Regions from separate parts of the Amycolatopsis sp. NPDC005232 genome, predicted to be linked through region 1. Evidence: riboswitches for the same ligand, from Rfam matches in the RefSeq annotation. Region 1 holds a riboswitch; the other holds the start of a gene.
What was found. A riboswitch is a leader RNA that binds a small molecule or an ion and turns the genes downstream of it on or off. The one in region 1 is predicted to bind cobalamin.
Positions count from the first base shown of each region.

Region 2: another riboswitch for cobalamin. It lies ahead of ABZU76_RS04385 (hypothetical protein); the one in region 1 lies ahead of metE (5-methyltetrahydropteroyltriglutamate--homocysteine S-methyltransferase).

Region 1 covers NZ_JBEXHL010000042.1:56,183-60,714, reverse strand. Annotated here, with positions in the region: gene ABZU76_RS44800 (ribonucleotide-diphosphate reductase subunit beta) at 1-1,074, shown strand; cobalamin riboswitch at 1,184-1,380, shown strand; gene metE (5-methyltetrahydropteroyltriglutamate--homocysteine S-methyltransferase) at 1,478-3,733, shown strand; gene ABZU76_RS44790 (cytochrome P450) at 3,894-4,532, shown strand, end outside.
Region 2 covers NZ_JBEXHL010000002.1:153,106-157,637, forward strand. Annotated here, with positions in the region: gene ABZU76_RS04375 (ATP-binding cassette domain-containing protein) at 1-133, opposite strand, end outside; gene ABZU76_RS04380 (CbiQ family ECF transporter T component) at 130-1,206, opposite strand; gene ABZU76_RS04385 (hypothetical protein) at 1,196-1,810, opposite strand; cobalamin riboswitch at 1,863-1,999, opposite strand; gene ABZU76_RS04390 (Gfo/Idh/MocA family oxidoreductase) at 2,043-2,939, shown strand; gene ABZU76_RS04395 (VanZ family protein) at 3,198-3,857, shown strand; gene ABZU76_RS04400 (GNAT family N-acetyltransferase) at 4,050-4,532, shown strand, end outside.

The DNA.
Region 1 (4,532 bases):
ATGACCAACGTGGAGACCACGGACGCCACCGGCCTCGGCGAGATCGAGGTCGGCGCCGCCCGGATCAACGTCGACGACAAGCGCATGATCAACGCGCGCGCCGACGTGAACCAGCTGCTGCCCATGAAGTACCGCTGGGCGTGGGACAAGTACCTCGCCGCGTGCAACAACCACTGGATGCCGACCGAGGTCGCCATGCAGGCCGACATCGCGCTGTGGAAGTCGCCCGACGGCCTGACCGAGGACGAGCGCCAGATGCTCAAGCGCAACCTCGGCTTCTTCGCCACCGCGGAGTCGTTGGTGGCCAACAACATCGTGCTCGCGGTGTACCGCCAGATCACCAATCCCGAGTGCCGCCAGTACCTGCTGCGCCAGGCGTTCGAGGAAGCCGTGCACACGCACACCTTCCAGTACATCTGCGAAAGCCTCGGCCTGGTCGAGGGCGAGCTGTTCAACATGTACCGCGAAGTGCCGTCCATCTCCGAGAAGGACGCGTGGGCGCTGAAGTACACGCAGAACCTCGAGAACCCGGACTTCGAGACCGGCACGCAGGAGGCCGACCAGGCGTTCCTGCGCGACCTCGTGGCTTTCTACGTGATCTTCGAGGGCATGTGGTTCTACACCGGCTTCGCGCAGATCCTCTCGCTCGGCCGCCGCAACAAGATGGTCGGCATCGCCGAGCAGTACCAGTACATCCTGCGCGACGAGTCGATCCACCTGAACTTCGGCATCGACTGCATCAACCAGATCAAGATCGAGAACCCGCACCTGTGGACCGAGCAGTTCCAGGCGGAGATCCGGCAGATGCTGACCGACGCGTGCGAGCTGGAAGTCCGCTACGCGCGCGACACCATGCCGCGCGGCATGCTGGGCCTCTCGGCGCAGCTGTGCGAGCAGTACATGCACTTCATCACCGACCGGCGCGCCCAGCAGATCGGCCTCGCGCCGATCTTCGGGGAGACGGAGAACCCGTTCCCGTGGATGTCGGAGGCGATGGACCTGAAGAAGGAGAAGAACTTCTTCGAGACCCGCGTGATCGAGTACCAGTCCGGCGGCGCGCTGGACTGGGATTGATCAAAGCGGACTGATCCCGGACTCTGGGACCGGGGTGCGGCTTGTGCCGCCGGCAACCCCGACCCGCTAGGCTCGGCCACGCCACTGGTTCGCCAGGGCGTGGCCGAGCTTCTTTCGGTCGTGCCCCGGTGAGGCAACAGGGAACCCGGTGTGAATCCGGGACTGCCCCGCAGCGGTGAGTGGGAACGAAAGCCGTCACCACGATTTCGTGGTCAAGCACTGGGCGCGAGCCCGGGAAGCGACGGCGAGTAGGCGCGAGCGGTTCGCCCACGAGTCCGAAGACCTGCCCGTGGTACGTGCGCCGACGGCGTGCGTGAGTCCGGGCCCCGTGGGAGCAGGCCTGAGGCGAAACGCGGTTCTCGCGTGCCCGGGCTCGTTGGCGAGCTCGCGAGGAGAGAGCCCTGTGACCACCATCGGCACCACCATCCTGGGATACCCGCGCATCGGCCCGGCCCGGGAGCTCAAGCGCGCCCTGGAGCGCTACTGGGCCGGCACCACCGGCGAAGCGGAGTTGCTCGCCACCGGCCGCGAACTGCGCGCACAGACCTGGTCGCGGCTGCGCGACGCCGGGCTGGAGTCGATCCCGTCCGGCACGTTCTCCCACTACGACCACGTGCTCGACACCGCCGAGCTGTTCGGTGCGCTGCCGGAGCGCTTCACGCGCCTCGGCCTCTCACCGCTGGACACGTACTTCGCCGCCGCGCGCGGCGTGCAGGACGAGCCGGCGCTCGAGATGACCAAGTGGTTCGACACCAACTACCACTACCTCGTGCCCGAGCTGGGTCCCGGCTCGCGCTTCACGCTGTCGGGCACGAAGCCGCTCGACGAGGTGCGCGAAGCCCGGGAGCTGGGGATCGAGACGCGGCCGGTACTCGTCGGGCCGGTCACGTTTTTGCTGCTCAGCAAGGCGACGCAGCCCGGCTTCGAGCCACTGGAGCTGCTCGACGAGCTGCTGCCCGCCTACGCGGAGCTGCTGGCCGCGCTGAAGGCCGAGGGCGTCGAGTGGGTGCAGCTCGATGAACCGGCGTTCGCCGGTGACCGCACCACGAAGGAGCTCAACGCGCTGACCCGCGCGTACCACGTGCTGGCCAAGGCCGAGGACCGCCCGAAGCTGCTCGTCGCCGGGTACTTCGGCGGACTCAGCCGCGGGCTCGGTGTGCTGGCCCGCTCCCCCATCGAGGCGCTGGCCGTGGACCTCGTCACCGACGAGTCCTTTGTGGACGCAGTGGCCACGGAAGGCGCGTTGCGCGACAAGGAGGTGCTCGCCGGCGTCGTCGACGGGCGCAACGTGTGGCGCACCGACCCGGACCGAGCGTTGGAACGCGCCGCGCGGCTGGCCGGCACCGCGCAGCACGTGAGCGTCACGACGTCGTGCTCGCTGCTGCACGTTCCCTACGACGTCGAGGCCGAGAACCTCGATTCACGACTCGGGAGCTGGCTCGCGTTCGCCGACCAGAAGGTCGCCGAGGTCGTGCTGCTCGGGCGGGCGCTGCGCGGCGAAGACGTCGACCTGTCGGCGGCGCGGGCGGCCGTCGCGGACCGCGCGACGAACCCGGCAGACGCGGCCGTGCGGGAGCGGCCGGCGGCGCTGACACCGCAGGACGCCGTGCGTGAGCCGTACGAGCAACGGGCGGCCGCGCACCGGGAATCCCTCGGCCTGCCGCCGCTGCCGACCACCACGATCGGCTCGTTCCCGCAGACCACCGACGTCCGCAAGGCCCGCGCCGCGTACCGCGCGGGCACGCTCGACGAACCCGCGTACGTGGCCCAGATGCATGCCGAGATCGACCGCGTGGTGCGGCTGCAGGAGGAGCTGGGCCTCGACGTGCTGGTGCACGGCGAGCCCGAGCGCAACGACATGGTGCAGTACTTCGCCGAGCAGCTCGCCGGGTTCGCCTCGACCGAGCACGGCTGGGTGCAGTCCTACGGCTCGCGCTGCGTCCGCCCGCCGATCCTCTACGGCGACGTCTCGCGCCCGCGGCCGATGACCGTGCCGTGGGCGCGGTACGCGCAAAGCCGCACCACCAAGCCGATCAAGGGCATGCTCACCGGCCCGGTCACGATCCTCGCGTGGTCGTTCGTGCGCGACGACCAGCCGCTCGCGGACACCGCGCTGCAGGTCGCGTTCGCGATCCGCGACGAGGTGACCGACCTCGAAACCGCGGGCGTGCGCGTGGTCCAGGTCGACGAGCCGGCCCTGCGGGAGCTGCTGCCGCTGCGCGCGGCCGGGCACGAGGCCTACTTCGACTGGGCGGTGCGGGCGTTCCGCGTCGCGACGGCCGGAGCCGCCGAGGGCACCCAGATCCACACGCACATGTGCTATTCGGAGTTCGGCGAGGTGCTCTCGGCGATCGACGGCCTCGACGCCGACGTGACCAGCATCGAAGCCGCGCGCTCGAAGATGGAGGTGCTCGCCGACCTGTCGGCCGGTGGGTTCGCGCGCGGCGTCGGCCCCGGCGTCTACGACATCCACTCGCCCCGCGTGCCGGGCGTCGACGAAATCGCGGACCTGCTGCGCACGGCGGCCGCCGCCGTGCCGGCGCACCGGCTGTGGGTGAACCCCGACTGCGGCCTCAAGACGCGCCGCTACGCCGAGGTGGAGCCCGCTTTGCGCCACCTCGTCGCGGCAGCCCGCCAGGTCCGCGCCGAGCAGGGCTGAGCAACCCCGGGCAACGGTGCCGGGCGGCGCGAACCACCGCCCGGCACCGGATCTTCGTCAAGGATCACCCGGATGGAGCCGGCCAAAGGTATTGTCATTCGGTCAACAGCGCGGCACGGTGGACGTCGGACCGGGGTTCCGCCAGTGAAGGCAGGTCGCCATGACGAGCGCAGTCGGCAGGGTCGGCAAGGTCGCCGAGAGCCTGCGTGAGCGCGTGCCCACGCTCACGTCGATGCCGCTGCCCCGCACCGTCGACCAGCGCTGGCAGGCGGCCACCTACCCCGTGCGCGAGCTCGCGGCGCCGCCCGCGGGCAGTGGCCTGAAGCCGGTGCTCGGCGACGACGGCCCGCCGGTCGTGGGCCACGCGCTGGAGATGATGCGCTTCGGCCTGGACTTCAGCTTCAGCCGCTACGAAAAGTACGGCCCCGTCTCGTGGATGGGCGGCTTCGGCCGCCGGATCGTCTCGCTGTCCGGCCCCGAGGCCACACAGATCGCCCTGGTGAACAAGGACAAGGCGTTCTCACAGGAGGGCTGGAAGTTCTTCATCGAGAAGTTCTTCGACCGCGGCCTCATGCTGCTCGACTTCGGCGAGCACCACCTGCACCGGCGGATCATGCAGAGCGCGTTCACGCGCGAGCGGCTCGTCGGCTACGTCGGGCAGATGGGCCCGGCCCTGCGCGCCGGCGTCGAGGCGTGGCCCGGCGGCACGCGGCCGCGGCTGTACTGGGCGCTCAAGCAGCTCACCCTCGACGTGGCGACGCGCGTGTTCATGGACATGCGCTCGCCCGACGACGCGATG
Region 2 (4,532 bases), on a different contig from region 1:
ACGTCGACTTGCCGACCCCGGTGCGTCCGGCCACGAGGCACAGCTCGCCTTCCTCCACCACGAGATCGACGCCGCGCAGCACCGGCGAGGAAGCTCCGTCATAGGTGACGGTGACCTGCGAAAACTCGATCATCGAGCCACCTGGGCGACCGGCAGCGGCCGCGGCGCGAGCCACGCCGGCAACACCGCGATCAACAGGGCCAACGTCGGCAGCAAGGGCAACGTCGGCCAGCTCGGTGGGCTCACCGACGTGGCCAGCTGCGCCGCCGGAGAAGCCAGCAGCAGCCCGGCCGACGCGACCCCGCACAGCACCACCAACGTCTCCGGCAACCGCCACGGATCAGGCCGGTACGCCGTCCGCTGGATCCGCCGCCCGCCCAGCACGAACCCGGCGGACGCCACGGCCAGGCCGGCCACCAGCATCGGCGCGCCGAGCCAGCTCGACGACCCGTCGAGCACCCCGTACACCCCGACGGCGACCCCGAACAGCCCCGCGAGCACGCAGGTCGCGATCAGCACGCGCACGCGCGGCGCGAGGTAGCCGCGCCGGCCGTAGCCGCGCGAGTCCATGGCCGCGGCCAGCAGGAGCGAGCGGTCCATCGCGTCCGCGAGCACCGGCACGAAAACCCCCTTCACGAACCTCAGCCCCCGCCCGCGGGCCGCCCGCAGCCGTCGCGCGCGCCGCACCCGCTGCACGCTCTCCACCAGCTGCGGCGCCACCGAAAGCGCCACCGTGACGGCCGTGCTGACCTCGGCCAACGCGCCGGGCACGGCCTTGAGCAGGCGCTTCGGGTTGGCCAGCGCGTTGGCGGCGCCGACGCAGAGCACGATCGTGGCGAGCCGCAGCCCGTCGTAGAAGCCGCCGAGCAACTCCTCGGCCGACGTCGGCCCCAGCAGCTCGATCCCGGCGGCCGCGGCGGGCAGCGGGATGACCGGCAGCGTGAAGAGCACGTGGCCACCGTCCTCGCCGCCGATGAGGATGCGGAACAGCACGCGCGACACCACGATCACGCCCGCGACCAGCGCATACACGCGAAAAGCCAGCGCCCACGGCGCGTCGCCCCGGCGGTTCACCACCACGAACCCGGCCACGGCGATCACCAGCGCGAGCAGCAGCGGGTTGGTGGTGCGGCTGGCGGCGACGGCGAGCGCGAGCGCCCACACCCACCACGCGCCCGGGTGCAGAGCCCGCGCGTTACCGGGCAGCACGCCTGCGCCGCAGCCCGACGACCACACCCGCGACGACGAGCACCGCGATCACGACGAGTCCGATCACCAGGCTCCACGGGAAGCCGCTGCCGCCGGAATCCGTGGCCGCGGCCGCGGGAACAGGCGCGTTGGCCTTCCGCACCGGCGCCACCCGCGGCGGCGGGTAGTCCTGGAAGGACTTGTTGTGCGCGAACGACCAGCCCTCGAAACTCCCGGCCGGCGGCTTCCAGCCCTGCACGCCGACCTGGCTCGAAGCCCACGTGCCACCCTCGGTCGCCGTCCAGAAGCTCCACGACGCGCTCTCCGGCGGCATCCCCGAGCACGACTGGTCGGCCGGTTTGCCCTCGATCTTGCAGATCAGCGCGAGGCCGTACTTGCCGACGCCCGCTATGTCGAGGCCCGCGTTCTGCATGGCCGCCACGCCGTCGGCCTGCGGCCCGGGCGCGCAGCGGATCAGGGTGTCGCCACCGAGGTCCTGGAAGTCGACGACCACCGTCACGCCCGTGGCGTCGGGGCAGTACCCCGCTGTGCCCTTCCCGGGCACAGTCGCGGTGGCGGGACTCGCCCCGGACAGACCGGCGGTGACCAGGAGCGCGGCCACGGCAAGGAGCCGGGCAGCAAAGACAGGGAACAACCGCATCGTTGATGAACCTCGCATCGAGTCGGACCACGGCGGGCGATCCGGCTCACGGCCGCACGGGGCGGCCGCTCACGGTTGCGGGTCAGCGCCGGATTCACACCGGCTTCCCCCGATCGTGGTGTACAGCTGACCGACGTTAACCCACCGGAGGTACCCGCCGGAAGCGGCGCCGGACACACCTACACTTCCGGGCGTGGACGTCGGACAGCTGCGCATCGGCCTCGTCGGAACCGGTCCCTGGGCGACCACGGTGCACGCGCCGGGCCTGACCGAACACCCCGGCACCGAGCTCACCGCCGTGTGGGCGCGCCGCATCACCAGCGCCCGTCCGCTGGCCGAGGCCCACGGAGCCGTCGGCACCGACGACCTCGACGAGCTGTTCTCGCTGGTCGACGCCCTCGCCTTCGCCGTGCCGCCCGCCGTGCAGGCGGAGATCGCGACGCGCGCGGCCGAGGCCGGCAAGCACCTGATCCTCGAGAAGCCCATCGCCGCCGACCTGGTGAGCGCCCAGCGGCTGGCCGACGCCGTGGACAAAGCCGGCGTCGCGTCGCTCGTGATGCTCACGCTGCGGTTCTCCCAGCAGACGCGCGAGTGGCTCGACGGCCTCGCCGCCTCGGGCGGCTGGCGCGGCGGTGGCGCGCGCTGGCTGTCGGGCGCGCTGCTCGGCGGGCAGTACTCGACCTCGGCCTGGCGCCTCGACGCGTCCGGCGGCGCGCTCGCCGACATCGGCCCGCACGCGTTCGACCTGCTCGACGCCGCCCTCGGCCGCATCACCGACGTGCTCGCGGCCCACCGCGGCCCCGACGACCTGTGGCAGCTGATGTTCGCCCACGAGGGCGGCGCCACGAGCACCGCGACGCTGTCGCTGCGGCTGCCGGTTCAGCCGAGCGTGGTCGAGGTCGCGGTCTACGGCGAGCACGGCTACCGGACGCTCGGCCGCAAACCGGGCACCGCCGGGGAGTCCTACACGGCACTGCTGGACGACTTCGCGGCCATGGTCGCGAGTGGAACGACCACGCATCCGTGCGACGTCCACCGTGGCCTGCACCTGTCCGCACTCATCGAGAAGGCGCGCGAGCTCGCCGGGTAGTACACAGGCTCGAACCCTTGTTTTCCGTTGTGGAACAAGGCTTTTCACCAAGTCGGCGAAATCCTTCCACAGGGTTGTCCACAGCATCCACTATGGACGGTCCGCGCCTCGACCGAACCACGGGAAGCCGTTTCGCGCCACCGGAAAGATCACCGAATAGTGCGGCCCGCTGAGCATGCCGACTCGAACCGGCAATGCGAAGGTTGATCTTGGGAAGGCGGGAAGAAGCAGTTCAGAGGGGTTCGAGAAGGGAAGCGCATGGGTGCCTTGCTGCGCGCTTTCTGGGGGATCATCCCGATCACGGCCATCGCGTTGCCGTACGCGCTGCTCTGCTGGCCCTTGCTCGCCGCACGGAGGCGGCGAAGAAGCAGCGGCATCAGCCTCGGCCACGCGTCGGCGACCGCGGCCGTCGACGTTACGGCGGTGACGATCGGCGCGCTCGTGCTCTGCCTGGTCATCATGCCCGTCGGCGCCGCTTCGGGGAGCACCCTCGACCTCGTGCCCGGTGCCGACCTCTCCGCCGCGCTTTCCGACGACGGTTCGCTCTGGCAAGTCGTCGGCAACCTGCTGCTCCTGTGTCCACTGGGCGCGCTCGCGCCGCTGCGCCTGCGCCGGCTGCGGTCGCTCAGCCGGATCGCGCTCGCCGCCTTGAGCTCGTCCGTGCTGGTGGAGGCCACGCAGTTCCTCATCCACAGCGGCCGTGTGACCTCGACCGACGACGTGCTGCTCAACACCATCGGCGCCACGCTCGGCGCCGCACTGACCCGCCGCGGCTGGCGCTACTTCGACGTGGTGCCCGTGGTCGCGATCCCGCAGCAGGTGCGGCGGACCGTCTGCAACGCGCCTGTCCGCCTGCGCGTGCCGCGTTCGGTGTGGGACACGCGCTACGCCGGGATCGGCCACCGCGAACGGCGCTGAGTTAATTCGATTGCCCCTGCTGGGACACTGAAAGCTCTCGGATCTTCGGACGAAGGAACGCCTATGTTTGCCGCCGCTGCTCGCGACGGCCGAGGTCAGGCCTGACGCGAGCCCGTCAGCCGTCCTTCCCATGCCCTGCCCTTCTCGGCAGCGCGCGTGGGTCTCCTTCGACCCCGAAAGGGATCACCCAGCATGTCCTCCCTTCAGGCGTATGTCCGTGCCACCGCACCCCGAGGCCGTGACGTCGAACGGATCGGCCCGTTCCTCGCGACCTTCTCCCGCACCACCGGCCACCCGATGCTCAACTACGCGATCCCCGACGACGGCGCCGAGCCGTCACCGGCGGAGATCACCGCGCTGACCGAGGCGTACGCGGGCCGCGGTCTGCAGCCCCGGCTGGAGTTCTTCACCGAAGCCGCGCCCGGCCTGGAGAAACTCCTCGTCGCGCGGGGGTACTCGCTCGAGCGGCGCATCCCGCTCATGACCTGCACCCCGGCCGACTTCGTGGACCACCCGGCGCCCGCCGGGATCGTGCTCCGTGTTCCCGAGACGGACGCCGACCTGCGCAGCCTGCGTTCGGCGCAGAACGTGGCCTTCGGCGCGTCCCCGGAGGTGTCCGACGCGGAGCTGGCGAGCACCCGCTCGTTCGGCGACCGCGCCGTGCGCGCCGAGGAC